One region of the Pantoea sp. B65 genome, then DNA from elsewhere that is predicted to be linked to it. Evidence: predicted binding sites of a transcription regulator. Region 1 holds the regulator's gene; each other region holds the start of a gene.

The links. The regulator ArgR, encoded in region 1, controls arginine synthesis, uptake and breakdown. The targets are predictions, from matches to a motif close to ANTGAATAAAAATACANT.
Positions count from the first base shown of each region.
Region 2: argA (amino-acid N-acetyltransferase) is a predicted target of ArgR. The motif match lies at 6,932-6,949, and genes of this name have one in related genera.
Region 3: argC (N-acetyl-gamma-glutamyl-phosphate reductase) is a predicted target of ArgR. The motif match lies at 5,160-5,177, and genes of this name have one in related genera.

Region 1 covers NZ_JAHXPU010000011.1:322,933-333,082, forward strand. Annotated here, with positions in the region: gene degS (outer membrane-stress sensor serine endopeptidase DegS) at 1-739, shown strand, start outside; gene mdh (malate dehydrogenase) at 783-1,718, opposite strand; gene argR (transcriptional regulator ArgR) at 2,167-2,637, shown strand; gene yhcN (peroxide/acid stress response protein YhcN) at 3,074-3,337, shown strand; gene yhcN (peroxide/acid stress response protein YhcN) at 3,441-3,710, shown strand; gene yhcN (peroxide/acid stress response protein YhcN) at 3,814-4,077, shown strand; gene JWF83_RS02420 (hypothetical protein) at 4,158-4,427, opposite strand; gene JWF83_RS02425 (NAD-dependent succinate-semialdehyde dehydrogenase) at 4,477-5,931, opposite strand; gene aaeB (p-hydroxybenzoic acid efflux pump subunit AaeB) at 6,068-8,035, opposite strand; gene aaeA (p-hydroxybenzoic acid efflux pump subunit AaeA) at 8,047-8,979, opposite strand; gene aaeX (p-hydroxybenzoic acid efflux pump operon protein AaeX) at 8,987-9,190, opposite strand; gene aaeR (HTH-type transcriptional activator AaeR) at 9,468-10,150, shown strand, end outside.
Region 2 covers NZ_JAHXPU010000044.1:259,680-269,829, reverse strand. Annotated here, with positions in the region: gene recB (exodeoxyribonuclease V subunit beta) at 1-3,209, shown strand, start outside; gene recD (exodeoxyribonuclease V subunit alpha) at 3,203-5,038, shown strand; gene JWF83_RS23805 (hypothetical protein) at 5,047-5,262, shown strand; gene argA (amino-acid N-acetyltransferase) at 5,571-6,917, opposite strand; gene amiC (N-acetylmuramoyl-L-alanine amidase AmiC) at 7,132-8,382, shown strand; tRNA gene JWF83_RS23790 (tRNA-Met) at 8,504-8,580, opposite strand; tRNA gene JWF83_RS23785 (tRNA-Met) at 8,643-8,719, opposite strand; tRNA gene JWF83_RS23780 (tRNA-Met) at 8,767-8,843, opposite strand; gene mltA (murein transglycosylase A) at 9,051-10,150, shown strand, end outside.
Region 3 covers NZ_JAHXPU010000044.1:8,732-18,881, forward strand. Annotated here, with positions in the region: gene JWF83_RS22650 (glutathione peroxidase) at 1-449, shown strand, start outside; gene argH (argininosuccinate lyase) at 514-1,884, opposite strand; gene JWF83_RS22660 (argininosuccinate synthase) at 1,994-3,208, opposite strand; gene argB (acetylglutamate kinase) at 3,238-4,014, opposite strand; gene argC (N-acetyl-gamma-glutamyl-phosphate reductase) at 4,035-5,039, opposite strand; gene argE (acetylornithine deacetylase) at 5,225-6,382, shown strand; gene ppc (phosphoenolpyruvate carboxylase) at 6,621-9,272, shown strand; gene metF (methylenetetrahydrofolate reductase) at 9,359-10,150, opposite strand, start outside.

The sequences.
Region 1 (10,150 bases):
GGATGGCCGTTTTTTTGAAGCGATGCTGGTGGGCTCTGACAGCCTGACCGATCTGGCGGTACTGAAAATTACCGCCTCCAACCTGCCGGTGATCACCATCAACCCGAAACGCATGGCGCATGTCGGCGATATTGTAATGGCGATTGGTAATCCCTATAACCTTGGGCAAACCGTGACGCAGGGGATTATCAGCGCCACCGGACGTGTTGGCCTGAGTCCTTCCGGGCGCCAGAACTTCCTGCAAACCGATGCGTCAATCAACCACGGCAACTCTGGCGGCGCGCTAATCAACTCGCTGGGTGAGCTGATGGGCATCAATACCCTTTCCTTCGATAAAAGCAATGATGGCGAAACGCCGGAAGGTATCGGCTTTGCCATTCCTACCGCACTGGCGACCAAAATCATGGATAAGCTGATTCGTGACGGGCGGGTGATCCGTGGCTATATCGGTATCACCGGGCGTGAAGTGCCGCCGCTGCATGGTCAGGGGGCGGGTATTGATCGTATTCAGGGGATTGTGGTTAGCGAAGTGGCGCCTGGCGGCCCGGCAGCGAAGGCCGGTATTGAGATTAACGATGTGATTACCAGCGTGAATGGCAAACCCGCGGTCTCCGCGCAGGAAACCATGGATCAGGTCGCCGAGATCCGTCCAGGTTCAGTGATTCAGGTGCAGGTGATGCGGAACGATCAGAAACTGACGATGCCGGTGACCATACTCGAGTACCCGCAACAGAATTAAACCATAAGGGCGGCATTTATGCCGCCCTTACGACAGCCGCGAATTACTTAACGAACTCTTCGCCCAGTGTAATATCTTTCTTCAGCGTATCCAGCATACTTTCCAGCGACTGCTGTTCGAATGCGCTTAGCGTGCCGACAGGCAAACGTTCCTGAATACCGTTTTTGCCCAGCAACAGTCGTTGCGCGAAGAAACGGGTATGTTCGCCATCCCCTTCAACATATGCACACTCTACTACGTTACTTTCACCCTTCAGTGCGCGTACCAGAGAGAGACCAAAGCGTGCTGCCGCCTGACCCATTGACAGGGTCGCCGAGCCGCCACCCGCTTTCGCTTCCACCACTTCCGTACCCGCGTTTTGGATACGTTTGGTCATCTCCGCCGCTTCCTGCTCGCTAAAGCTCACACCGGGGATCTGAGACAGCAATGGCAGAATGGTCACACCCGAGTGTCCGCCCACTACCGGTACATCCAGATCTTCCGGCTGTTTGCCTTTCAGCTCAGCCACGAAGGTGTTAGCACGCATGATATCCAGCGTTGTGACACCGAAAAGTTTATTCTTGTCGTAAACACCGGCTTTTTTCAGCACTTCGGCGGCAATCGCCACGGTGGTGTTCACCGGATTGGTAATTACCCCAATCAGTGCTTGCGGGCTGGTGCTGGCCACTTGTTGAATCAGGTTACGTACGATGCCGGCGTTAACATTAAACAGGTCGGAGCGATCCATACCCGGTTTACGTGCCACGCCTGCCGAAATAAGCACCACATCCGCACCCTGCAGGGCTGGCGTGGCATCTTCACCGCAGAAACCTTTTATTTTAACTGCTGTAGGGATATGACTTAAATCAACTGCAACACCTGGTGTTACAGGAGCGATGTCGTACAGAGAGAGTTCTGAACCTGCCGGAAGCTGGGTTTTGAGCAGAAGCGCGAGAGCCTGACCAATACCGCCGGCTGCGCCGAGGACTGCAACTTTCATCCTAAACTCCTTATTATAGTGATCAGAAAAGTGCCGGGAATCCATTTGTCTACAAGGATAGCCAACCTGAGAGGTAATGACGAGAATGTTGTCATTACTTTGCGTACTGTCGCACTCAACCGGGTAAAAAATAGTTAATCCGATCGGATTACGTACAGGTTTGACGCCAGCTCATAGCAAAATACCGACACATTATTCTGCGATTACAATACACCGATGCTCGCGATCAAAACAAGAACAATCTGATAACAATCCGTTTACTTTACCTGTATGGCGAGTGTTTTCAGCTGATTTTTCATCACCCGGAAAGTTTGTTAGAATGCGCTCCCGCCATGAAATAGCCGCCCGGCCCTGCAAAGTCTATTTGCATAACCATTCATTTAAATGCATAATAATGTACCACCCGCAGTCGGGTATCCTGTTATTCCCTCTTTTATATCGGTAGCCTATGCGTAACCCATCAAAACAAGAAGATCTGATTAAGGCGTTTAAAGCCTTACTGAAAGAAGAAAAATTCAGCTCTCAGGGTGAAATTGTTCTGGCGCTTCAGGATGAAGGTTTCGACAATATTAATCAGTCCAAAGTCTCACGCATGCTGACTAAGTTTGGCGCCGTACGTACGCGCAATGCCAAAATGGAGATGGTTTACTGCCTGCCGGCCGAGCTGGGCGTGCCGACCACCACCAGCCCGCTGAAAAATCTGGTGCTGGATATCGACTACAACGATGCGCTGGTAGTGATCCATACCAGCCCGGGCGCCGCACAGTTAATCGCCCGCCTGCTGGACTCGCTGGGTAAAGCCGAAGGCATTCTCGGCACCATCGCTGGCGACGACACCATCTTTATTACGCCAGCCCGTGCCTTTACGGTAAAACAGTTGTATGACGCGATTCTGATGTTATTCGAACAAGAACTATAAATAGCGGGCGTGAAACCGCCGCGTAACCTGCCTCTTACCTGGTTGTAGCATTACCTTTACTTAGAGCCGACTCTGTCGGCTTTTTTGTTATTAGTGACCCGCAAATGGCGCAAAGCCGCATAAATCACTGGGTTAGCAAGCCATTCCCCCTCTTTTCCCCTGCCGCCACTGCTGACATAGCGTGATCGACTGCAAAGTTACGCACGAATAGCTAAAGTGACTTATGTTGCTGTTTTTACATGATATTAACATGACGGATTCAATCTATAAGCTTTTGTTATAACCAGGAGTTATTAAAAACCGCTTTCCCCGCAAAGTATCCCAACAAAATATTATTAGCAGAGTATTAATTTCCACAGTGATTAGATCTATACTTCTTTTCGTGATGTGAATCACACTAAACAAAAAGATAAAAATAGACGACGAGGAAATAAACATGAACGTTAAAACTACTATCGCAACCCTTAGCATTCTCTCTGCTCTGTCATTTGGCGCTTTTGCAGCTGAATCCATCACCGCAGAACAGGCACAGAATATGCAGCCTGCCGGCATGATCAGCGTGAGCGGCATCGCGGGTGCACCGACAGATATGAATGAAGCGCTGGTGCAGAAAGCTGATCAACAGGGTGCAAAAGCCTATCGCGTGGTTGAGGCTTACGAAAACGGCAACTGGCACGCCACTGCTGAATTGTACAAATAAGTTATCGAAGATTTGCTATTAACGACGACGGCAACCCCAAGCATAAAAATGGCTTTTCATCCCTTTCGGTTGCCCTGAACAACAAATTTCTGGAGTAAATATTATGAAAACGACTATCGCTATCGCTGCTTTAGGTCTGGCTTCTGTGCTTTCTTTCGGCGCCAGCGCTGCAAACCTGGTTACCGATCAACAGGTTGCCAGTGAAAATCTGCATTCTATCGGTACCATCTCCGTCAGCGGTCTGGATAGCTCGCCAATGACCATTCGTGAAGCGCTGTCCCAGAAAGCTAACGAACAGGGCGCCAGCTCATACCGTGTGATCGAGGCTTACAGCAACGGCAACTATCACGCGACCGCTGAAATCTATAAATAATTCACCGTTACGGGCGTAAAACAGTCACGCCCGTCCGTGACATCGACGACCTGGTCATGATGTTGAACCCGCAGGTTGTTGAGCACAATGAGGAGAGGAACCTATGAAAATTAAAACAACCATCGCAACATTGAGCCTGCTTTCCCTGATGACCTTCGGCGCTGCTGCTGCCGATCTGATCAGCGCTGAACAGGCAGGCAATCTGCAGTCTGCGGGGACAATTACCGTGAGTGGTGTAGCCGGTGCGCCGACGGATATCCGTCAGGCACTGTCACAAAAAGCGGATGCACAAGGCGCCAGCGCATATCGCGTGATTGAAGCACGCACCGGCGATAGCTGGCACGCCACCGCCGAGCTCTATAAGTAATTCCTCGTCGATCTGCTGATCTGACGAACCCTTTGGCCCCGCTCGCCGGGGCCCTTTTTGCCACTGCTTGCCGAATAACCCTACCGAATGTTGAAGCGGAGCTGCCCCTCAAGCTCCTCTTCAGCCTCGTCAAATAACAGGATCAGCGCACCATAGCGCCGCTTCTGCCCCGATCCCAGATTAATAAATTCGATTTCAACCGGTAACGGCAATAAAGACAGCGTGACTACCTCCCACAGCGTATCCAGATCGGTGATCAGGCGATCGGCCAGCGCAAAACGCTCACTGAATTGACGATAAAAATGGGCCTGATCGACGATCTCGTTAAAATCAAAGCTCTCTTTTTTCATGTCGGCAGCTCCGCAAAACAGTACCGGGCGGTTGTCACCGCCCGGATGATTACAGCCCACCAAGGTGCAGGGCTTTGACCTCCAGGAACTCTTCTAATCCCAGCACCGAGCCTTCTCGTCCCAGGCCTGACTCTTTTACACCGCCAAAAGGCGCCAGCTCTGTCGATACCGCACACTCATTGATACCCACCATGCCGCTCTCCAGCGCAGCCGATACGCGGAACACTCGCTGTAAATTCTGCGTATAGAAATAGGCAGCCAGCCCAAACTCGGTATCGTTGGCGCGGCGGATTACCTCCGCTTCATCATCAAAACGGAAACAGGCGGCCACCGGACCAAAGGTCTCTTCTCTCGCCAGCTTCATCCCTTCGTGCGCCTCAGCAATCACCGTTGGCTGCCAGAAATTGCCGCCCAGTTGATGACGCCCACCACCGGCGACAATGCGTCCCCCCTGCGCCACCGCATCCCTGACGTGCTCTTCCACTTTTTCCAGCGCCGCCGGCTCAATCAGCGGTCCGACAACCACCCCTTCATCCGCGCCGTTGCCCACTTTCAGCTGATTCACTTCATCCGCCAGCTGGTTAACAAAACGGTCGTAAACGCTATTGTGGATATAGAAGCGATTAACGCTAACGCAAACCTGTCCGGCGTTGCGGAATTTATTGGCAATCGCCCCTTTTACGGCGGCATCTATATCAGCATCGTCAAATACGATATAGGGCGCATTGCCTCCCAGTTCCATCGACACCTTTTTCATGGTCTCCGCGGCATTGCGCATCAATAGTTTGCCGACCTGCGTCGAGCCGGTGAAAGAGATTTTACGTACCGCTTTACTGGCCATAATCGCATCGCTAATAGCGTGGGTATCACCCGCGACGGCATTCAGTACGCCATCCGGCACTCCGGCCTTTTTCGCCAGCGCCAGCAAAGCAAAAGCGGAGAGTGGCGTATTATTGGCCGGTTTAATAATACCGGTACAGCCGACGGCCAGCGCCGGACCCAGTTTGCGCGTCAGCATCGCCATCGGGAAGTTCCACGGCGTGATCGCCGCCACCACCCCAATCGGTTCGCGCGTGGCATAAATACGCGAACCCGGTTTCGCCGGCGGAATAATCTCGCCGTTAACGCGCTTCGCCTGCTCGGCAAACCACTGAATAAAGCTGGCCGCATATTCCACTTCACCTTCGGCCTCTTTAATCGGTTTGCCCTGCTCGGCAGTCATGAGCTGGCCGAGCCAGCTTTTATTGTCAATGATTAGCTGATACCAGCGATAAAGGATTTCGGCGCGCTGTTTCGCGGTCTTTGCCCGCCAGCCCGGGAAGGCTCGCCAGGCGGCGGCGATCGCCTGCTCCGTTTCGGCTTTTCCCGCCCTGGCGACGTTCGCAATGGTTTCACCGGTGGCGGGATTGAGTACCGCGAAAGTGTCGCTAAGCGTGTGCCATTTCCCTTCGGCCAGCCAGCCGGTCTGGAAAAGGTCATTATCTTGCAGGATTGTATAAGACATAATTTTCTCCTGATTAATTGGCCATCCTGTTTAGCTCAGTATAGTTGGCAAAACTCAGGGGTTTGATGACGGAGTGGTTACAGGAGAGAAGAAATGCCGGACAGGGAATGCCGGTGCCGCTGGCACCGACATGGTTTCAGACTAAAATCAGGGTGTTCTGGTACTTTTTCAGGACATCCGCCAGCCGTTTTACCGGCTCGGTAACGCTAACCGGCGCCTTATAGACCAGCAGCTTCTCCTGATATTGATCGAGCTCGCTCAGCAGACGCTCAAAGTAGTAGCGCCGTTTGTCGTCGCTGCGGGCGGCAATCACCCGATCGGCGGTATAGCGTAACTGCTTATGGAACACGGAGAGATCGGCATTAATCGGAATATCCGCGGTACGTAAGCGCTGATGACCAATAATCAGCGTCAGCGCCAGACGATACTTATCAATATCGGCGGGGAACAAATTCAGCAACATAAACAGCTGCTGATACAGCGCCGGCAGATGGTTCTCATTGCGCCGCGCCTGGTTGGTGGTCATCGCCGACACCGCCGCATACATAAAGCGATTCAGCAGTGTACGGGCGATACGCGCCTTTGAGGTATCACGAATCAGCAGGATCACCATCAGCCCGATAAAACAGCCAATCACCTGACCTAACGCACTGTCGAGAAACACTTTGAACTGAAAAGTCATCGGATTATCCAGCACCAGAATGTTCAGGGTACCGACAAAGGCGCCGAGTGTACCGATTTGGCGGCGCTGGATAAAGATACCGGCGACAAACGCCAGACCACCAATAGCAATCGACAGCAGCACCATACTCTGCTGGGTGGCGGGCATAATCACCAAAAAGTACAGCGCGCCCAGCGGTACCGCCACGCTCATACCGTAGAGAAAGTCTTTCGCCATCATTAACGGATTCGGCATACGCATCGCCAGGGCGGTGATCACCGCCAGCATGACCATACAGCCGCTGCCCGAGGTCCAGCCGGTATACAGCCAGAATAATGAGCCTAACGCCGTCGCCACAAAAGTACGAATCCCGTTAATCAACGCATGGTGGGTTTCAGCAGATTTCGCTTTGATCACCACGTCATCGCCGAGGATCTCCTCCTCGGTTTTGCTAATACGGCTGTTAGTATGAATTCCCTTCAGCAGCAACAGGTAACGGGTGGCGGCCCCGACCCAGCTGGCGACAGTAAGCGGCGTCTGTTTACTGCTGCTGGCAGCAATCACCCGGCGCATCAGCTTCATTCGTTTATGCACGTCGTTGACGCTATGCACGTCTTTTTCAAATAATAATTTATATTGTGGCGGCAGGTAATTCGGACGGCTGTTCTGTATCAGGAAAGTCTCCGCCGCCTGGGTAATCAGCATCAACGACAGCGTTTGCAACGCTTTTAAACGCCGGCTAACCTTCTGCCAGCGGGAGGACTCCATCATCAGGTTGCTGCGCATACCGTTCAGGGCATTGGTGCGTCGCACCAGATTGCTCCAGGATTTATCAACCTCTTCTTTATCGCCATGGGCGATACACAATTGCAGCAGCTTGTAATGATCCACCAGCAGCGCTTCAATTTCGCGGTCGATATCGTTTTTCACCGATCGCGGTGAAAACAGCAGATCGGCAAGCACCGCGCAAACAATACCAATCACAATTTCGCTGCAACGCTCCACCGCAAACTGCGGGGCCAGCAGCAGTGAACCATTAGCATCAACGCTCACCACAATAATCAGCGCGGTATAACCCGCAAGCCCCAGCGCGTAGGAGTTCTCCACTTTAATCAGCGACGACAGCCAGACACAGGCTCCGGCCCATAAACAGCACAGCAGCAGCATCACAACCGGCGCGCGGATGGTGCAGATCATAATCACCAGCGCGGCAAGACAGCCCAGAAAGGTACCGATAATACGCAGCATGCCACGATAACGCAGCGCGCCGGAGAAAGGGTCGCCACCGGCGGCAAAGGCGGTCCCCCCGGCAACAATGCCGGCGGTCATTACCGCCCAGCGCGGCGTTTCCAGATTAAAATGAAAGCCGATAAACAGCGCCATCACCACCGCACAGGTGAGTTTTAACGGGAAGCGCAGCCGTTCAAAGGTTAAGCCTTGCATAGCGCCCCCGCTTAACCGAACTCACGTAAGCGTTGTAAAAACCGGGTCATCGGCGGCAGCTGATCGCGGGTACGGTCAACCGTCCCGGTGATGACGATCGTCGCCGTGGTCCCGGAGGGGTACAGATTGCCTGGCTGCTGATCAAGGCGAATTTTCACCGGCACACGCTGCGCCAGCCGTACCCATTCAAGGTTTGAATCGATGGTTGCCATCCCTTTACTGTCGACGGTACTGCTGCTGTTGTTAACCCCCGCCGCAACGCTATCGACCGTACCACGCAGCACAATATTGCTACCCAGCGGAGTGATTTCCACCCGATATCCCGGACGTACGCCTGGCAACTTGGTCTCTTCCATATAAGCCAGCAGATAGAAACTATCCTGTTTCACCAGCGCCACTGCCGTGGATCCGCGGGTAATAAATTCACCGCCGTGCACATTCAGGTTGGTGATCCAGCCGTTAGCCGGCGCGCGGATCACGGTACGATCGAGATCCAGCTGTGCCAGATCGCGCGTCGCCTGAGCTTTCGCTAATTGATGCTCGCTGGTTTGCAGATCATTATTGGATTGATCGATCGATTCGCGTGACATGGCCTGCACGCCAAGCTGATTACGGCGACCGGCTTCGCGGCGCTTCTCACTCACCAGCGACTGGTAGTAAGCGACATCGGCCTGCGCTTCATCTAATGCTTTCTGGAAACGCGGCATATCAATGGTGAACAACACGTCACCCTGCTTCACCAGCTGGTTATCCTGCACCCGCACTTCGGTGATCAGGCCGCTGACATCGGGAGCGATAGCCACCACATCAGCCGTAAATTTGGCGTCACGTGTCCATGGGGATTCGGTATAGAACACCCATGCACGGAAAATAACAACGATGGCGATGATAACCAGAGCGATGGTGATCGCATAACGAGCGGTTTTTCTTATTAGAGCTTTCACTATAACCTCAGACGAACAGACGTGATACCAGGTAGAACAGACAGCAAAACAGTGCCGTATTAAACAGTGCCGGATGCCAGACTAAATCATAAATGCCGCTGGGCATCAGCACACGTCGCACCAGCCAGAACAACATCAGCGCCACGAGAAGTTCAAAAAATATCGGTGGAAACGACAGTCCAAACACCACAATAACCGGAAGCACACTCATCTCTTATCCTTTTGCATACAGTGCCGGGAGTCCCGTAAAGCCAAAATGGTGCGACTCCCGTGATTCTGGGGGCGTGCGCGTTACCGATTGATGATGGTCGGGCAACAGGTAAAGTGTCAGACGAAAATCAGAACCGTTACTTAATGATAGATTACCATTAAGTAATCTCGACAAAGGGTGAGGCACCAGACGGTGACCCGGCAGCCATATAGTAACGCTGATGACTATATGTTTTCTACAAATTGTGATCTAAATCACTTTTAAGCCAGAGTGAATAATGGAAAGACTAAAAGGCATGTCGGTTTTTGCCAAAGTGGTTGAATTAGGTTCGTTTACTGCGGCTGCGCGTCAGTTGCAGATGAGTGTTTCCGCTATCAGTCAAATCGTGGCCAAACTGGAAGATGAGCTGCAGGTAAAGCTGCTGAATCGCAGTACCCGGAGTATCGGCCTGACGGAAGCCGGGAAAATTTATTTCCAGGGCTGTCGGCGCATGCTGTCGGAAGCACAGGAGGTGCATGAACAGTTGTATGCTTTTAACAATACTCCGATCGGCACCCTGCGCATTGGCAGTTCGTCGACCATGGCGCAAAATGTTCTCGCCACCATGAGCGCCGAGATGCTGCGCGAGTATCCCGGCCTGACGGTTAATCTGGTTACCGGCATTCCGGCGCCTGATTTGATCGCCGATGGTCTCGACGTGGTGATCCGCGTCGGCGCGTTGCAGGACTCCAGCCTGTTCTCCCGACGCCTCGGCTCAATGCCGATGGTAGTATGCGCGGCGAAAAGCTATCTGGCGCAACATGGCGCGCCGGAGAAACCGGGAGATATCGGCAATTTTTCCTGGCTGGAATATAGCGTGCGTCCTGATAATGACTTTGAACTGATCTCGCCGGAGGGGGCGTCGATTCGCATTTCGCCGCAGGGACGTTTTGTTACTAATGATTCGCAGACCCTGATACG
Region 2 (10,150 bases), on a different contig from region 1:
CAATGCTGCTGGCGGCGGAACGGCAAATGGATGAAGCCGCTATCTTCACCATTCATGGTTTTTGCCAGCGTATGCTGAATCTCAATGCATTTGAATCCGGCATGCTATTCGAACAGCAACTTATCGAGGATGAACATACGCTGCGGCGGCAGGCGACCGCCGATTTCTGGCGCCGCCACTGCTATCCGCTGCCGCTGGCGATTGCCCGGGTGATTGCCGCGGAATGGAGCGGACCGGACGCTTTGCTGTCGACGCTGTCGCCCTGGTTGCAGGGTGAGTCGCCAACGCTGAAATATCCCCCGGCGCTGGATGAAACCCTGAGTGAACGTCATGCCAGACTGATTGCGCGTATCGATCGGCTGAAAGCGCAATGGCGTCAGGCGGCGCCGGAGCTGCTGGCGCTGATCGCCGACTCCGGCGTTGATAAGCGCAGCTACAGCAGCAAACATCTGCCGAACTGGCTGGAAAAAATCGGCCAGTGGGCGCAGGAACAGACGGAGAGCTACAGCCTGCCAAAGGATCTGGAGCGTTTTACGCAGAGTACGCTGACGGATAAGACCAAAAAAGGTGAGGCGCCGCAGCACGCACTGTTTGCGGCGATTGAACAGTTTCTTGCGCAACCGCTGTCGCTGCGCGACCTGGTGATTGCCCGCGCCCTGCAAGAGATCCGCTTTGCCACGCGTCAGGAAAAACGACTGCGCGCGCAGCTGGGCTTTGACGATCTGCTCAGCCGTTTTGACGAGGCGCTGCAGCAGCCCGCGGGTCCGCTGCTGGCCAGTACCATTCGTAACCGTTATCCGGTGGCGTTAATCGATGAGTTTCAGGATACCGATCCACAGCAATACCGTATTTTCCGCACGCTGTATGTCGGCCAGCCGGAAAGCGCGCTATTACTGATTGGCGACCCGAAACAGGCCATCTATGCCTTTCGCGGCGCCGATATTTTTACCTATATGAAGGCGCGTTCCGAAGTGAGCGCGCACTATACGCTGGACACCAACTGGCGCTCATCTCCGCCGATGATTGCAAGCGTTAATCAGCTATTCACCCGGCTGGATAACCCTTTTCTGTTTCAGCAGATCCCGTTTCTGCCGGTGCAGGCTGCGCCTGCTAATGCGGCGCTGCGCTTTACTATCGATGGGCAGCAACAACCGGCGCTGCGTTTCTGGTTACAGCCGGGTAGCGGGGTGGGCGTCAGTGAGTATCAGCAGTTTATGGCGCGTCAGTGCGCGGCGGAGATCTGTCACTGGCTGACCGCCGGCCAGCAGGGAACGGCGTTGATCGGCAAAGGCGAGGAGATGCGCCCGGTGCAGGCTTCGGATATCACCATCCTGGTGCGCAGCTATGGCGAAGCGGCGGTGATGCGTGAGGCGCTCAATGGCCTCAATATCCCTTCAGTCTACCTTTCCAATCGTGAGAGCGTGTTTACCACCCCGGAAGCGCGTGAACTCTTATGGCTGCTCCAGGCGGTACTGGCGCCAGAACAGGAACGTACCTTACGCAGCGCGCTGGCGACCAGCATTCTTGGCCTTGATGCGCCTACCCTTGATGCGCTGAGCCAGGATGAGCGCGCCTGGAACCAGCTGGTGGATGAGTTTGCTGACTATCGCCAGCTGTGGCTGAAACGCGGCGTCTTGCCGATGCTGCGCGAACTGATGGTGAAACGTCATATCGGTGAAAATCTGCTGCTCTCTTCCAGCGGCGAGCGTCGTCTGACCGACTTACTGCACCTGGGGGAACTGTTGCAGGAGGCCGCTTCCCAGCTCGACAGTGAACCTGCGCTGGTGCGCTGGCTGGCGCAACAGATAGCGCAACCCAACAGTCAGGCGGCCAGCCAGCAGCTGCGGCTCGAAAGCGATCGTCATCTGGTACAGATTGTCACCATTCACAAATCGAAAGGGCTGGAGTATGCACTGGTATGGCTGCCGTTTGTGGCTAATTTCCGCGAGGCCGCACAGGGCATTTACCACGATCGTCACACCTTTCAGGCATTGCTCGATCTGCAGGGGGATGACGAGAGCCAGCAGTTAGCTGAGCAGGAGCGGCTGGCGGAAGATTTACGCCTGCTGTATGTGGCGCTGACCCGCTCAGTCTGGCACTGCAGTATCGGTATTGCGCCGCTGGTAAAAGGTAATCGCAAGAAAGAGGGCGGCAGCGATCTGCATAAAAGCGCCGTTGGTTTTTTACTACAGCGCGGCGAGGAGGCTGATAGTGAGCAGTTGCTTACTTTTCTGCAGCAGCTGAGCAGTGAAGCAATTGCGCTGACCTGCGCCGGGACCAGCGATCACCGCGCATGGCAACCAGAAGAGCCGCAACCGCAGCAGCTTAGTAGCCGGCAGATTACCCGTACGCTGCGGGATGAGTGGCGCGTAACCAGCTATTCCGGCTTACAGCAGCATGGTCCGGCGATGGCGCTGGATCTGGTGCCGCGTTTTGATGTGGATGCCGCCGGGGAAGCAGGTCAGGTAAGTGAGCAAGCACTTACCCCACACAGCTTTCCGCGTGGGGCATCGCCGGGAACCTTTTTGCACAGCCTGTTTGAAAATATTGATTTTACCCAGCCGTTGCCAGCAGAGTGGTTACAGCAGCAATTGCAGCAGCAGGGTTACGACCAGATGTGGTTGCCGGTGTTGGAACAGTGGGTTAACCGCATCCTTAATACGCCGCTGGATGAAAGCGGCGTCAGCCTCAGTCAGTTGCAACCGCAACACAAGCAGGTGGAGTTACAGTTTTATCTGCCTATCGGTGCTCTGCTTACGGCGTCCGGGCTGGATAAACTGCTGCGAAAGTACGATCGGTTATCGGCACGCGCGCCGGCGTTAAGTTTTCATCAGGTGCGCGGCATGCTGAAAGGGTTTATCGACCTGGTATTCTGCTGGCAGGGTAAATACTATCTGCTGGACTACAAATCAAACTGGCTGGGCGAAGAGAGTGCGGCCTATACGCCGGAAGCCATGGAGCAGGCGATGATCGCTCATCGCTACGATTTGCAGTATCAGCTGTATACGCTGGCGCTGCACCGCTATCTGCGTCACCGGCTGGCGGATTATGACTATCAGCGCCATTTTGGCGGCGTGCTGTATCTTTTTCTACGCGGCGTTGATGGCAGCGCCAGTGAGAATGGCGTGTTTCGCACCCGCCCATCGCTGGAGTTTGTTAGCGAGCTGGATCAGCTGTTTGCCGGCAGTACAGGGGAGGCGGCATGTTAATCGGGCTATTGCGCCAGGCGGTGGAAAAACGGCTGATGCGCACGCTGGATGTGCAATTCGCCCATATGCTGGCCGACGAGTCACAGCCTGCGCTGATGCTGGCGGCCGCCTGGATCAGCGCGGAAGCTGGCGAAGGCCATGTCTGTCTGCCGCTCGCCCAACTGACGGAATCTGCGTTGTTTGCCGGTCGTCACCCGGAACTGGCGGCGGCAATCTGGCAGGCCGCTGGCGCACCGGATGACTGGCAGACTCTGTTATTAAACAGTGCAGCGGTAAGCGATGGCTCACTTGCTACGCCGCTGGTATTGCATCAGCAGCGGTTATATCTCAACCGGATGTGGCAGGGGGAGGGTAAGGTGGCGGAATTTATCGCTACCGAGCCTGTGGCTGAGGTTGCTGATAGCAGCGTGCTGCGTGCGGTGCTGGATCAGCTCTTTGGTCAGCAGCCGGAAGACTGGCAGAAGGTGGCCGCTGCGGTGGCGATCACCCGCAAGATCTCGGTGATCTCCGGTGGTCCCGGCACCGGGAAAACCACCACGGTGGCAAAATTACTGGCGGCCCTGATCCGTCTGACCCCTGGCGCGCTGCGCATCCAGCTAGCCGCGCCGACGGGTAAAGCGGCGGCGCGTCTGACCGAATCGCTGGGCAAAGTGCTGCCAGACCTCGGGTTGAGCAGTGAAGAGCAGCAAAAATTTCCGGCTGAAGCCACCACTCTGCACCGTCTCTTGGGGGCGCAGCCTGACAGTCTGCGCATGCGCTATCACGCGGCCAATCCGCTGCATCTTGATGTGCTGGTGGTGGATGAGGCGTCGATGGTGGATTTACCGATGATGGCGAATCTGATTGCCGCACTGCCAAAGCAGGCACGGGTGATTTTCCTCGGCGACCGCGATCAGCTGGCGTCGGTGGAAGCCGGGGCGGTATTGGGGGATATCTGTCGCTGCGCCGAAGCCGGTTATAGCGTGGCGCGCGCGCAACAACTGACGCAGCTGACCGGCTGCCAGGTTGCGGGACGGCATGATGAACAGGCTTCCGCAGTGCGCGACAGTATTTGCCTGCTGCGCAAAAGTTACCGTTTTGACCAGAAGTCGGGGATCGGTCAGCTGGCGCTGGCGGTAAATGCCGGCGATCTGCGACGCGCCGATGCGGTATTTGCCGCCGGATTCACTGATATTGCACGCCACCCGCTTGCCAGCGCGGAACAGTATCAACAGCTGTTAAGCGACTGTGTGGCCGGTTATCGCCCCTGGCTGCAACTGGTGGCACAGCAGGCGCCGGCCCAGCAGGTGATGGCGGCGTTTGCGCGCTACCAGTTACTCTGTGCGCTGCGTGAAGGGCCGTTTGGCGTGGTGGGATTAAACGATCGCATCGAGCTGATGCTGCAACAGAAAGGACTGATCCAGCGGCCGCCAGCGGCCAGCGGTAAATGGTATGCCGGCCGCCCGGTGATGATTGCCCGCAATGACCGCACTCTGGGGCTGTTTAATGGTGATGTTGGCATTGCGCTGCGTGATGAAGAGAACAACTTAAAGGTGTTCTTTTCGCTGCCGGATGGCAGCATCAAAGCGGTGCAGCCCAGTCGTTTACCGCCGCACGATACGGCTTTCGCCATGACGGTGCATAAATCTCAGGGATCGGAGTTTGAACATACCGCCCTGGTGTTACCCAATCATTTTCTGCCGGTGCTGACCCGTGAACTGGTTTATACCGCCATCACACGTGCGCGCCGCCACCTGACGCTATACGCCGATAATAACGTGTGGAGTAAAGCGGTGAAAATGCGTACGCAGCGGCGTAGTGGCTTGCAGGAGCGGCTGATCGGGCAGTGACAGGGGATATGGCTGCGGGCGGCGAAAACGCCCGTCGGTTAAGCTGCGGCCAGCAGTTGCTCTTCCGGGTGCTCGGGGAGATACAGGCGCTGGCGACGCTGGCGACGCTGGCCTGCTCGCCGCCAGCGCGGATCCGGAGCGCCAGGTTCCGGCTGTTCAGTTCACTGGCATTCGCCACCAGCCCGGAATCTGCCGCGATTCTGCCGCAACCCTCCAGCCATTGAGCGACTTCGGCCCAATCCCATAGCGGCGACTGGCCGCTAATCCGCTGAACCGGATGAGGAAAATCGCCTTTGCCGCGCGCACCGTCTTTCAGCATGGTGATGGCCTGCCACGCCAGTTACGGCAGACAACCAGCGCACTGCTGCCGATGCGCTAAGATTACGGGATTAAATGATTTTATTTTTCGCGAAAGATCAGATAGCTATGTAAATATTTTCAGCGGCGGCGGGGAAGAAACGCGATAGCGGCTGGCATACAAGTTATCTCCGCGCTAATCATCGCGGAGATAACCGGGCGGTGACTGTCGTGACTAACGCAGGTCCGCCATCAGCACTTTCGATCGACGCTGATAGTTATACATCTGTTTTTTACTTTCCGGCAGCAGTTCAATATCCACCGGCGTAAAGCCTCGTTCCTGGAACCAGTGAATACTGCGGGTGGTCAGCACAAATAACTTTTTCAGCCCCATCTGGCGCGCCTGCAGCGCAACACGCTGTAATAAGGCCTCACCGCGCGAAGAGCTGCGATAATCAGGGTGCACCGCCACACAGGCCATTTCACCAATCTGTTCTTCCGGGAACGGATAGAGGGCGGCACAGGCGATAGTCAGATTATCGCGCTCGATAATGGTGAACTTGTCGATCTCCATTTCCAGCTGCTCGCGTGAGCGCCGCACCAGAATACCCTGTTGCTCCAGCGGACGGATCAGTTCCAGAATACCGCCGATATCGTTGATAGTGGCGCGACGGATCTGTTCAGCCGACTCCATCACAATTTGCGTACCGATGCCGTCGCGGGAGAAGAGCTCCTGCAGCAGCGTGCCATCTTCCTGATAACTGATCAGGTGGCAACGACGGACGCCGCTACGGCAGGCTTTTACCGCGCCACGCAGAAAGCGTACCGTGCCGGAGAGATAATCGCCTTCGGTTTCCTGGGCTTCAATCAGTGCCTGGGCATCGTTGGGGAACAGCTCAGAGATAATATTGCCATCCTGATTGGTGACCCCCTGCTCTGAGCAGAAACCAATCATCTTTTCCGCTTTTAATTTAATTGCCAGCTGGGTGGCCACCTCTTCCGATGTGAGGTTAAAGCTTTCACCCGTGACTGACACCGCCACCGGCCCCATCAGCACGATGGCGCCGCTGTCGAGTTGACGATGGATCGCCTCTTCATCAATCCGGCGGATGCGTCCGCTATGGCAATAGTCGATACCATCATCAATGCCCAGCGGCTGAGCAATAATAAAGTTGCCGCTCACCACATTGATATGCGCGCCCTGCAGTGGCGTATTATTCAGGCTCATCGACAGACGGGCGGTGATATCCAGCTGTAAACGGCCGGCAGCCTGTTTCACCAGCTCTAACGACTGCGCATCGGTAACGCGGGTATGCTTATGATAAATCGGCTCGAGTTGATGCTCAGCCAGGTTGGCGTCAATTTGTGGACGCGCGCCGTACACCACCACCAGGCGAATGCCCAGGCTATGTAACAGGCCGATATCATTGACGATGCTGGAGAAGTTTTCATGCTCGATCGCTTCGCCACCGAGCATGATGACAAACGTTTTACCTCGGTGCGCGTTGATATAGGGAACGGTATGGCGAAAACCCTGAACCAGTTCGGTACTACGTTCCTTCACGGCAAACCCTCTTTGCATGTTTATTCGAAATTTTTGTATTTTTATTCTTTTATCGCCTCTGATGCAAGAGGCAATTATCCTTACTTATCACCAGTTACGTCAGATTCTGCAGTCTAATTCTCTGCATTTATTCGCTTTTTCCGGGTGACAGCGACTAATCGATTCGATAAAGTTTTTGCCATATTTTTATTTTTGGCTGTTTTTTGCACCTGTCACAGTAATCCGGAGCGGCATGACCGAATCAAACTCTCTCCTCAGTCGACGCCGATTGTTACAAAGCGCTGGCGCGGTTTGGCTGCTTAGCGTCAGTCCGGCGGGTATCGCCGCCAGCAGCCATGTGGTTGCGGTGCGTATCTGGCCCTCATCGACCTACTCGCGCTTAACGCTCGAATCGAACGTTCCGCTTCAATATAAACAGTTTGCCTTAAGGGATCCTGAACGGGTGGTGATCGATATCGAAAATATCCATCTGAATCACGTGCTGAAAGGGGTGGGTTCGCTGGTAGCGGCCCATGATCCCTTTATTAAAAACGCCCGTGTCGGACAGTTTGATCAGCATACCGTGCGTCTGGTGCTGGAGCTGAAACAAAACGTCGCCGCGCGCATTTTTACCCTGCCGCCGATTGCCGGCATCAAAGATCGTCTGGTGCTGGATCTCTATCCGGCGCAAGCCCCGGTGGAGGATGATCCCTTGCTGGCATTGCTGGAAGATTACAATCAGAGCGATCTGGCGCTGGAACAATCGCAACCGCGCGAAGCGCCGCTGCCGGGTAAAGCCGGACGCGATCGGCCAATAGTGATTATGCTCGATCCGGGACACGGCGGCGAAGATTCCGGTGCGGTGGGGAAAAATAAGACGCGGGAGAAAGATATTGTGCTGAAGATCGCCCGGCGTCTGAAGGCGATGATCGATAAGCAGCCCAATATGCGCGCCTATATGACGCGTAATGAAGACGTGTTTATTCCGTTAAAAGTTCGGGTGGCAAAAGCGCGTAAGCAGCGTGCCGATCTGTTTGTATCGATTCATGCTGATGCTTTTACCAGCCGCGCTGCACGCGGCTCCTCGGTGTTTGCCCTTTCCACCAAAGGGGCGACGTCGACAGCGGCGCGTTTTCTGGCACAAACGCAGAATGAATCGGATTTGATTGGCGGTGTGAGTCGCAGTGGCGATCGCTATCTCGATCACACCATGTTCGATATGGTGCAGAGCCTGACGATTAATGACAGCTTGAAGTTTGGTAAGGAGGTATTGTCGCGGTTGGGGCGGATAAACCATTTGCACAAGCGCACGGTCGATCAGGCCGGATTCGCGGTGTTAAAAGCACCGGATATTCCGTCGATTCTGGTGGAAACCGCGTTTATCAGTAATCTTGAGGAGGAGCGCAAGTTACGTACCAGCGCTTTTCAGCACCAGGTCGCTGAATCCATTCTGGCCGGGATTAAGGCTTATTTCGCCACCGGGGCGGCGGTCGCCAGCAAATAGAGCGACAACAATAACGGCGGCACTAACGCCGTCGGTGTCGGGGATCAACGCAGAAAGGATCATCGCGGGAAATCTGGCGAACGCCAGAAACAAAAAAACACCCTTGCAGGTGCTTTAAAATTGGTTGCGGGGGCCGGATTTGAACCGACGACCTTCGGGTTATGAGCCCGACGAGCTACCAGGCTGCTCCACCCCGCGTCCGTGTTGCTGTCGCTTCCGTCACGACAGGTACTGCTACTATCACAATCGCTGTTGCGAATTGGTTGCGGGAGCCGGATTTGAACCGACGACCTTCGGGTTATGAGCCCGACGAGCTACCAGGCTGCTCCATCCCGCGTCCGTATTCTAACATTTACTTCTTGTTTCGCAATCAGTTATGCGAATTGGTTGCGGGAGCCGGATTTGAACCGACGACCTTCGGGTTATGAGCCCGACGAGCTACCAGGCTGCTCCATCCCGCGTCCGTGGAAGCGCACTATACTCTCCGCGCGTTTTGATGCAACCCATTTTTGCAGAAAAATGATTTAAATACCGTCTGTTGTCGAATTTGCCCGCCAACTGCTGATTTGTTGCACAATAGCTCCGACCCTTTTTTTAGTGATACATTTAAATCTGCCTGGGCCTTTGTTAGGCTTCGTGTTGGATTACTGGCGAGATAAGAGAAAGCGATGAAAGGATGTTGGTCAAAGTATGTAATGGCAGGCGCGTTACTGGCGCTGTTGGCGGGATGCTCATCTAAACCAACCGATCGGGGACAACAGTATATAGATGGTAAGCTGGATCAGCCGCTGGAGCTGGTGAATCAGCCAAATGCCAAAGGTCGTCCGGTCAATGGCAGGGATTTTGCCGATCAGGTCGGCGCCGTTAAAGTGGCTTCTCCCGGGTTGTTCACTCGCCAGAACGGAACCTACAGTGCCATTGAAGGCTGGCTGATCGCTGGCGGTGATACCCGTCAGTTGCGCCAGTTCGGACTTGATGCCTTCCAGATGGAGGGGGTTGATAACTACGGTAACGTCCAGTTTACCGGTTACTACACGCCGGTGATTCAGGCGCGCTATACCCGCCAGGGTGAATTCCAGTATCCGCTGTACCGTATGCCCGCGCGCAGTAAAGGACGCAAATTGCCAAGCCGTGCCGAGATCTACAGCGGTGCGCTTGATGAGCGTTATGCGGTGGCTTACAGCAATTCACTGATCGACAACTTTATAATGGATGTACAGGGCAGTGGCTACGTCGACTATGGCGATGGCCGGCCGCTGATGTTCTTTGGCTATGGCGGTAAGAACGGCCATGGCTATCACAGTATCGGTAAAACATTGATCGATCGCGGCGAAGTAAAACGTGAAGACATGTCGATGCAGGCGATCCGCAAATGGGCGGATGAACATAGTCCAGCTGAAGTGCGCGAACTGCTGGAAACTAATCCGTCGTTTGTCTTCTTTAAGCCAGAGAATTATGCGCCGGTGCGCGGCGCCAGCGCGGTACCGCTGGTAGCGAAAGCCTCGGTGGCCGCTGACCGTTCATTGATCCCGCCCGGCACCGTATTGCTGGCAGAAGTGCCGCTGCTCGATAATAACGGTAAATTTACCGGTAAGTATGAGATGCGGGTGATGGTGGCGCTGGATGTTGGCGGGGCGATTAAAGGCCAGCATTTTGATATCTATCAGGGTATCGGGCCGGATGCCGGGCATATGGCGGGCTTTTTTAACCACTATGGACGCGTCTGGGTATTGCGTAGCGCGCCGGGTGCCGCAGGCACGCTGTTTAG
Region 3 (10,150 bases), on a different contig from region 1:
TCACTTTTATTCCGGACGGTAACGGCGACTTTACCCGTGGTATGGAAATGCTGGTTGAGAAAGCCGATCTCGGCTTTGGCCCGCGCTCATGGCGTTACTCAATGCTGGTGCGCAATGGCGTGGTAGAGAAAATGTTTGTTGAACCCAATAAACCGGGCGACCCGTTTGAAGTTTCCGACGCCGATACCATGCTGCGCTACCTGGCACCCGACTTTAAGTTACAGGAGTCGGTCGCGCTGTTCACAAAACCTGGCTGCCCGTTCTGCACTAAAGCCAGGCAGATGCTGCTGGATCGCGGTATTCAGTACGAAGAGATTGTGCTGGGACTGGATGCCACCAGCGTCAGCCTGCGCGCCATAACTGGCCGTGCGACAGTGCCCCAGGTATTTATCGGCGGTCGCCATATCGGCGGCAGCGACGATTTGGAACAGTTCTTTGTGACGGCCTGATCAATTAACCCGGGCGGCACAAGGCCGCCCGTACGATGTTCCAGCCGGGCCAGCGCCCTGCGATTTACAAACGTTTTTTAGCTTCGCTAATTGCCAGGGCCACCTGTTGCGGGGAGACGCCGCCTTTGGCTTTACGCTGATCGAGGCAAGACTGCAGCGCCAGGCACGGATAGACGTCATCGCCGATCACACTGTTGAATTTCTGCAGATCTGACAGCGACAGCGCTTCCAGCGCCACACCCTGACGGATGGCTTCAACTACCGCTTCGCCAACAATATGGTGCGCTTCACGGAATGGCACGCCTTTGGCAACCAGATAATCCGCCAGCTCAGTCGCATTAGCATAACCCTGCTCCGCCGCCTCCTTACAACGCTGACGCTTCACCTGAATACCATCCAGCACCAGCGCGGCCATATGCAAACAGTCGGACCAGGTATCGAGCGCATCAAACAGCCCCTCCTTGTCTTCCTGCATATCTTTGTTATACGCCAGCGGCAGGCCTTTCAGCGTCATCATCATACCGGTCAGTGCGCCCTGTACGCGGCCGCATTTACCACGAATCAGTTCCAGCGCATCCGGGTTTTTCTTCTGCGGCATCAGTGAAGAGCCGGAGGTGACACGATCTGACAGCTCAACAAAGCCTGATTCACCAGTGTTAAAGAAAATCAGGTCTTCAGCGAAGCGCGACAGATGCACCATACCGATAGAAGCATCAGAAAGCAGCTCCAGCACATGGTCGCGATCGGATACGCTATCCAGGCTGTTACGGGTGGCGGAGGCAAAGCCTAACCAGCCAGCCAGCTGCTCACGATCGATAGCATAAGCAGTACCCGCCAGCGCGCCGCAACCGAGCGGGCTGACATCCAGACGCTTCAGGGTATCCTGCAGACGGCTTTCATCACGCGCCAGCATCTCCACATAGGCCAGACACCAGTGAGCAAAGGTCACTGGCTGTGCGCGCTGCAGGTGGGTGTAACCCGGCATCACCGCGTCCTGGTTAGCTTCGGCGGTAGCGACCAGCGCCTGCTGCAGCTGACGGGTGGCGCCAAGCAGTTCAGTCACCTGCTCTTTACACCAGAGTTTCAGATCGGTAGCGACCTGATCGTTACGGCTACGGCCAGTATGGAGTTTTTTACCCAGCGCGCCGACTTTGTCGATCAAACGCCCTTCCACCCAGCTGTGAATATCTTCTGCGTCGCTTGCCAGAATCAGTTGCGGATTGGCACGCACTTCTTCCAGCAACACGGTTAATGCCTGCTCTAATTGCTGCTGTTCATCTGCGGTCAGCACATTAACCGTTACCAGCGCTTTGGACCAGGCGACGGAACCGACGATATCCTGTTCTGCCAGACGATAGTCAAAGCGCAGCGAGTCGTTAAAAAGCTTGAAACGTTGATCTGCCGCCTGAGTAAACCGTCCACCCCAAAGTGCCATGTTAGTGCTCCGTTAGATAAAAATGAGTTCAGTGAGTTTTGATGACGCTGGCGCAGGGGCGGCATTAATGCCGCCCCTGCGCGTCTTGCCGTGTCAGTAAACCGGCAACTTATTTCTTTTCGTTCAATGCGCGAATACGTGCAGAGAGCGAGAACAGACGGATAAAGCCGCCCGCATGACGGTGATCGTACACTTCGTCTTCACCGAAGGTAGCGAACTCTTCAGAGTACAGGCTGTTAGGCGATTTTTTCTGAATCGCAGTCACCTGACCTTTGTACAGCTGCAACACCACTTCACCGTTCACTTCTTCTGCCAGCGCTTCAGCGGAAGCCTGCAGAGATTTACGCAGCGGTGCGAACCAGCGTCCGTCATACACGACGTAAGACATTTCATGGCCCAGCTGCTCACGCCATTTAAAGCTATCGCGATCCAGCACCAGCTGTTCAACCGCACGCAGAGCCGTAACCATAATGGTGCCGCCCGGGGTTTCATAGCAGCCGCGGGACTTAATGCCCACCAGACGGTTTTCTACGATGTCGATACGCCCGACGCCGTGTTTCGCGCCGATAGCATTCAGTTTGTCCAGGCACTGGTACGGGCTCAGCGCTTCACCGTTAACCGCAACCACCCGGCCTTTCTCAACGGTAACCGTCACCTGCTCTGGTTGATCCGGGGCTTCCAGCGGATCGACGGTCCACACCCAGCAATCTTTGTTCGGGGCATTCCATGGGCTTTCCAGCACGCCGCCTTCGGTAGAGATATGCCAGGCGTTTTCGTCGCGGCTGTAGATTTTTTCCAGCGACGCGGTGGTCGGGATATTGCGCTCTTTCAGGTAGTCCAGCAGTGCTTCACGGGAACGCAGGTTCCACTCACGCCATGGCGCCACCACTTTCAGCTGTGGTGCCAGCGCGGTATAGGTGGTTTCAAAACGCACCTGATCGTTACCTTTACCGGTTGCGCCGTGGCACAGGGCATCAGCGCCCACTTTCAGCGCCAGCTCAACCTGCGCTTTAGCGATAATTGGACGCGCCATGGAGGTACCCAGCAGATAAGTACCTTCGTACAACGCGCCGGTCTGCAGTACCGGATAGACGTAATCACGGATAAACTCTTCACGCAGATCGACCACGTGGCACTCAGAGGCGCCAGACTGCAATGCTTTCTGCTCAACGCCTTCCAGATCGCCACGTTCCTGGCCAATATCCGCCACAAAGGCAACCACTTCACAGCCACCGTAATTCTCTTTCAGCCATGGAATAATTGCTGAGGTATCCAAACCACCGGAGTAAGCCAGAACGATTTTTTTAATGCCTTGGTTTTGCATTTTTTAATCCTTGAATTTAAAGCGTTTCGTTATGCGAAAATCCGGGTGCCAATGGACACACCGTTAAATAAATTCGGCAGTTGTTCAGCATTGCGCCAGCTGGCGATATCCACCGGGCGACCGAGCGTCCGGGCAGCATCCAGTGCGGCGTTAACTTTAACAATCATGCCATCAGTAATAATGCCCTGCGCGATCAGCTGTTCAGCTTTTGCTGCCGTCATCTCGGCAATGCGCTGACCTTTACCATCGAGGATCCCGCTGACGTCTGACAGCAGAATCAGATCGGCGCCCAGCGTAGCAGCCAGTGCGGTAGCAGCCTGGTCAGCATTGACGTTCATCAGCTCGCCTTCCGCCGTAATGCCAATCGAGCTGATCACCGGCAGGAAACCGCCAGCCAGCAGGGAATTAATCAATACTGGTGAGCCCGGCGTGGCATTGCCAACATGGCCCAGCGCTTCATCAAGTTGGGTCACATTAACGCTGTTGCCGTCGCCGAGGCACAGACCGACAGCATTGATAGCATATTTCTTTGCCCATGCCAGCAGCGTTTTGTTCGCGGTACCCGCCAGTGCGCCAGTGATAATATCAATCTGATCGGCCGGGGTAACACGCAGGCCATTCTTTTTCACCACTGGCAGCGCCAGTTTTTTCATCAGTTCATCAACCAGGCAGCCGCCGCCGTGTACGATCAGCAACGGACGCTGATGCGACTGACGGTAGGTCACCAGTGCGTCAAACAGACGTGCCAGCGCTTCTTCGCTATCTAACAACACGCCGCCCAGTTTGATAATTAATGGATTAGTCATGGTGTGCTCAAACTCGCCTGTTAAATAAGTGACTGCGTTTCCGGGAAACCGAAACGAATATTCAAACACTGAATCGCCTGCGATGAGGCGCCTTTCAGCAGGTTATCTTCGACCGCAACGATGATCAAATGCTCGCCCTGCACGGCAAAACCGATATCGCAGAATGGCAGACCCACCACCGATTTCAATTCCGGCACGCCTTTCTCATACAAACGCACCAGCGGTTTATCGTGATAAGCGTTATGGAAGGCTTCCGCCACATCCTCACGGCTGACGCCCGCTTTCAGACGACAGGTGATGGTCTCCAGAATACCGCGCGGGAAGTTACCCAGGTGCGGGGTAAAAATCACCGGGACGCCAAGGTGCGCGGCAATTTCCGGCTGATGGCGGTGGGCAAAAATATTGTAAGCTTTCAGGCTGACTTCGCAGAAGCTGGTGTTCAGGCTGGCCTTACGACCGGCGCCGCTGACGCCGCTGGTGGCGTTAATTACCGGCCACTGTGCATTATTCAGCAAATCGGCTTCAATTAATGGCTTCAGCGCCAGCTGAGCCGCGGTCGGATAGCAGCCCGGTACGGCAACCAGCTGTGCTTCTTTAATTTTGTCGTGCTGCCACTCCGCCAGACCATACACCGCTTTCTCCAGCCATTGCTGGTGCTGATGTGTAAAGCCATAGTATTGGGTAAAAAAGTTTGCGTCGTTGACGCGAAAAGCGCCAGACAGATCGAATACCACGCAGCCCGCTTTCAGGAACTCCGGCGCCAGATCGTGGCTCACCTCATGCGCGGTGGCGAGAAATACCACATCCACTTTGTCGGCATACTCAGCCGCATCGCTAAGCGGTTGCAGTGGCAAATCGATCACCCCCTTCAGCTGCGGGTGAAGGTCGGAAAGTAATTTTCCTGCATCCGGACTTTGCGCTGAAACCGCTAAAGCGGTTATGTTCATATGCGGATGGCGATTCAGATAGGTCGCAAGCTCTACACCAGCATATCCGCTGGCGCCTACAATCAGCGTATTCAACATCAGGCTGTATACCTTTTTACAGTCACAAAATTCCGGGTTGCAGCCTTCAGGCTCCACACCCACGAGGACAGGCTTTTTTTTAATCAGGAACCATTTAACCGTTCCCTTAAGCCTGACGTTAATGTATTTTTATTCACTATTACTGCATGAATATTGATACTATCCTAACTCAAGGACTGTCAACAGTGAAGACAAAATTACCCCCTTTTATTGAACTCTACCGCCAGTTGATCGCTATACCGTCAATCAGCGCTACCGACAGCGCGCTCGATCAGAGTAATGAAACTTTAATCAATTTACTCGCCGGTTGGTTTCGCGACCTTGGCTTCAGTGTTGAAGTCCAGCCGGTACCCGGCACACGTCATAAATTTAATATGCTGGCGAAGAGCGGACTCGGCGCCGGAGGCCTGTTGTTAGCCGGTCACAGCGACACCGTACCTTATGATGACGGACGCTGGACGCGCGACCCTTTCACCCTTACCGAGCACGATAACAAGCTGTACGGTCTTGGCACCGCCGATATGAAAGGCTTCTTCGCGTTTATTCTTGATACCCTGCGTGACACAGATATTTCCACGCTGGAAAAACCGCTATATATCCTCGCGACCGCCGATGAAGAGACCACCATGGCGGGCGCGCATTACTTTGCGCAATCCACTACGCTGCGCCCGGACTGTGCGATTATCGGTGAACCGACCTCGCTGAAACCGGTTCGCGCCCATAAAGGCCATCTGTCGCAGGCGATTCGTATTCAGGGGCAGTCTGGCCACTCCAGCGATCCGGGCCGCGGGGTCAATGCCATTGAACTGATGCACGATGCCATTAGTCATCTGATGAAGCTGCGCAATACCCTAAAAGAGCGCTATCATCACGATGGTTTCGCTATTCCCTATCCGACCATGAACTTTGGTCATATTAACGGTGGCGACGCGGCTAACCGCATTTGCGCCTGCTGTGAACTGCATATGGATATCCGCCCGCTACCAGGGCTGACGCTGAGCGATCTTGATGGCCTGCTGAACGAAGCGCTGGCGCCGGTAAGCGCGCGCTGGCCGGGTCGCCTGACGGTGGGCGAGCTGCATCCGCCGATTCCTGGCTATGAATGCCCGCCCGATCATCAGCTGGTACAGGTCGTTGAGAAATTGTTGGGTACGCCAACCGAAGTAGTTAACTACTGCACGGAGGCGCCGTTTATTCAGCAGGTCTGTCCGACGCTGGTACTGGGTCCAGGCTCAATAAATCAGGCCCACCAGCCCGATGAATTTATTGATATGGCATTTATTAAACCGACCCGTGAATTGATTGCTCAGGTTGTGCAACACTTTTGCCACAATCAGAGATAACCGGGGTATTTGTCTGGCTATAGAGCCACTTACCGCTGATTTATTCCGTGTTTGGCGATAAGAATAACTTATCTCACCTTGATGTAATTAAATTTCATAAATTACCGTCATTTAGCGGCAGGATGCCGCATGTTTAAGGCATTTGACGAATGGATAGTTACATGGCTAGATAAAAGACGAAGTTATGCCCGTAAGGGTGAAATAAAGTTACAGAAAATATAAGGGTGTCAGGGGTCATATGAACGAACAATATTCCGCAATGCGAAGTAATGTCAGTATGCTCGGCAAACTGCTCGGGGATACTATAAAGGATGCGCTGGGAGAGAACATCCTTGATCGGGTGGAAACCATCCGCAAACTCTCCAAGTCATCCCGTGCGGGAAATGATGCCGATCGTAAGGAATTGCTCAATACGCTGCAAAACCTGTCGAATGACGAATTACTGCCGGTCGCCAGGGCTTTCAGTCAGTTTTTGAACCTGGCCAATACCGCTGAGCAATACCACACTATCTCGCCAAAAGGCGAAGGCGCCAATAATCCGGAGATGCTGGCCAGGGTGTTTGATCGCCTGAAACTGCAGCCCGATCTCACTGAAGAGGCTGTCCGTGAAGCCATTGAGTCGCTATCACTGGAACTGGTGCTGACTGCACACCCGACTGAAATCACCCGCCGCACCCTGATTCATAAACTGGTCGAAGTCAATACCTGCCTTAAGCAGCTCGACCATAATGACCTCTCGGACTATGACCACAGCCAGATTATGCGCCGCCTGCGTCAGCTGGTCGCCCAGGCCTGGCATACCGATGAGATCCGTAAGTATCGCCCGTCGCCGGTCGACGAAGCCAAATGGGGCTTTGCCGTGGTGGAAAATAGCCTGTGGGAAGGGGTACCTGACTTTCTGCGTGAGCTGAATGAGCAAGTAGAAGCCGCCTTTGGTTACAAACTGCCGGTCGACTTTGTCCCGGTGCAGTTTACCTCATGGATGGGCGGCGACCGCGACGGCAACCCGAATGTCACCTCTGATATTACCCGTCACGTGCTGCAGCTGAGCCGCTGGAAAGCCACCGACCTGTTCCTGCGCGATATCGCGGTACTGGTTTCCGAGCTGTCAATGTCGGAATGTACCCCGGAAGTACGCGAGCTGTGCGGCAATCCGGAAGCGCTGGAACCGTACCGCGAAATTATGAAGCATCTGCGCAGCCAGTTAACCAATACCCAGGCTTATCTGGAAGGGAAACTGAAGGGCGAACGCCCGACCCGTCCGGCTGACCTGCTGGTTTCCAACGACCAGCTGTGGGATCCGCTGTATACCTGTTATCAGTCACTGCAGGCGTGCGGCATGGGCATTATCGCCAACGGCCAGCTGTTGGATACCATGCGCCGCGTAAAATGCTTCGGCGTGCCGCTGGTGCGTATCGATATCCGCCAGGAGAGCACCCGTCATACCGAAGCGATTGCCGAAGTCACACGCTATCTCGGTCTCGGCGATTACGAAAGCTGGTCAGAAGCCGATAAACAGGCCTTCCTGATCCGCGAACTGAACTCCAAGCGTCCGCTGTTGCCACGTCAGTGGGAACCCAGCGCCAACACCCATGAAGTGCTGGAAACCTGCCGCGTCGCCGCACAGGCGCCAAAAGGCTCAATCGCCGCTTATGTTATTTCCATGGCGAAAACCCCGTCTGACGTGCTGGCGGTACATCTGCTGTTAAAAGAAGCCGGTATTCCGTTCGCGTTACCGGTAGCGCCGCTGTTTGAAACCCTTGATGACCTGAACAACGCTAACGACGTGATGAGCCAGTTGTTAAGTATTGACTGGTATCGCGGCTTTATTCAGGGCAAACAGATGGTGATGATTGGCTATTCTGACTCGGCGAAAGACGCCGGTGTGATGGCCGCCTCATGGGCACAGTATCAGGCGCAGGATGCACTGATCAAAACCTGTGAGAAAGCGGGCATCGCCCTGACGCTGTTCCATGGACGTGGCGGCACTATCGGCCGTGGCGGCGCGCCTGCGCAGGCGGCACTGCTGTCACAACCCCCAGGCAGCCTGAAAGGCGGCCTGCGCGTCACCGAACAGGGTGAGATGATCCGCTTTAAATATGGATTGCCGGAAATCACCATCTCCAGTCTTTCGCTGTATACCGCGGCGATCCTGGAAGCAAACCTGCTACCACCACCGGAGCCGAAGAAAGAGTGGCGCAACATTATGGACCAGCTGTCGCAGGTCTCCTGCGACATGTACCGTGGTTACGTGCGCGAAAATGCGGACTTTGTGCCCTATTTCCGTTCCGCGACCCCGGAGCAGGAGCTGGGTAAACTGCCGCTCGGTTCACGCCCGGCAAAACGCCGCCCAACCGGCGGCGTCGAGTCACTGCGCGCCATTCCATGGATTTTCGCCTGGACGCAGAACCGTCTGATGCTGCCCGCCTGGCTGGGTGCCGGCGCCGCGTTGCAGAAAGCGATGGAGGAAGGTCATCAGGATCAGCTGGAAACCATGTGCCGTGACTGGCCATTCTTTTCCACTCGTCTTGGCATGCTGGAAATGGTGTTCTCGAAAGCCGACCTGTGGCTGGCGGAATATTATGATCAGCGCCTGGTGGATAAATCACTGTGGCCGCTGGGCAAACAGCTGCGCGATCAGCTGGATTCCGACATTAAAGCGGTACTGACCATTGCCAATGATTCACATCTGATGGCCGACCAGCCGTGGATTGCCGAATCCATTGCCCTGCGCAACGTCTATACCGATCCGCTGAACGTACTACAGGCCGAACTGTTACATCGTTCGCGCCGGCAGGAGGAGCTGGGAGGTGAACCGGATGCCCATGTCGAGCAGGCGTTGATGGTGACCATCGCCGGTGTGGCGGCGGGGATGCGCAATACCGGTTAATAGCCAAAGGGAGCCATTAATGGCTCCCCTGCAGGCATTTTGTACGGGCGGCATTTATGCCGCCCGTTGTCTTTACGCCGTCCGATTTATGATGCTGCTGCCGGGCGCACACCCAGCGTATGACAAATCGCGTAGCTCATTTCAGCACGGTTCAGGGTATAGAAATGGAAATCCTTCACCCCTTCACGGCTGAGGATCTTCACCATATCCATCGCCACATTGGCCCCGACCATTTTGCGTGTCTCCGGGTCATCATCCAGCCCTTCAAACATCGCGGTCATCCAGCCCGGCACCCGGACATTGGTCATGGTGGCAAAACGCTGTAACTGCTTAAAGTTCGATACCGGCAGGATCCCCGGCACGATTTCCACATCAATCCCCGTCGACACACAGCGGTCGCGGAAACGCAGATAGCTTTCGACATCAAAGAAGAACTGGGTAATGGCGCGATTGGCGCCGGCATCGATTTTACGCTTCAGGTTGATCAGATCCGCCTGGGCGCTTTTCGCTTCCGGATGTACTTCCGGATAAGCCGCCACGGAAATATCGAAGTCACCGACCTCTTTTAACAGCGCCACCAAATCCGCACCGTACATTTCCGGCTTGCCGCCGCCTGGTGGTAAATCACCACGCAGCGCCACAATATGGCGAATACCGTTATTCCAGTAATCCTGGGCGATGGTACGCAGTTCATCACGGGTAGCGTCGATACAGGTCAGATGCGGCGCGGCTTCAAGGCCGGTACGCTCTTTAATCCCTTTGATAATGCTATGGGTACGGTCACGTTCGCCGGAGTTCGCGCCGTAGGTCACGGACACAAATTTGGGTTTCAGGCTGCTTAAGCGATCGATTGAGCTCCAGAGCGTCTGTTCCATTTC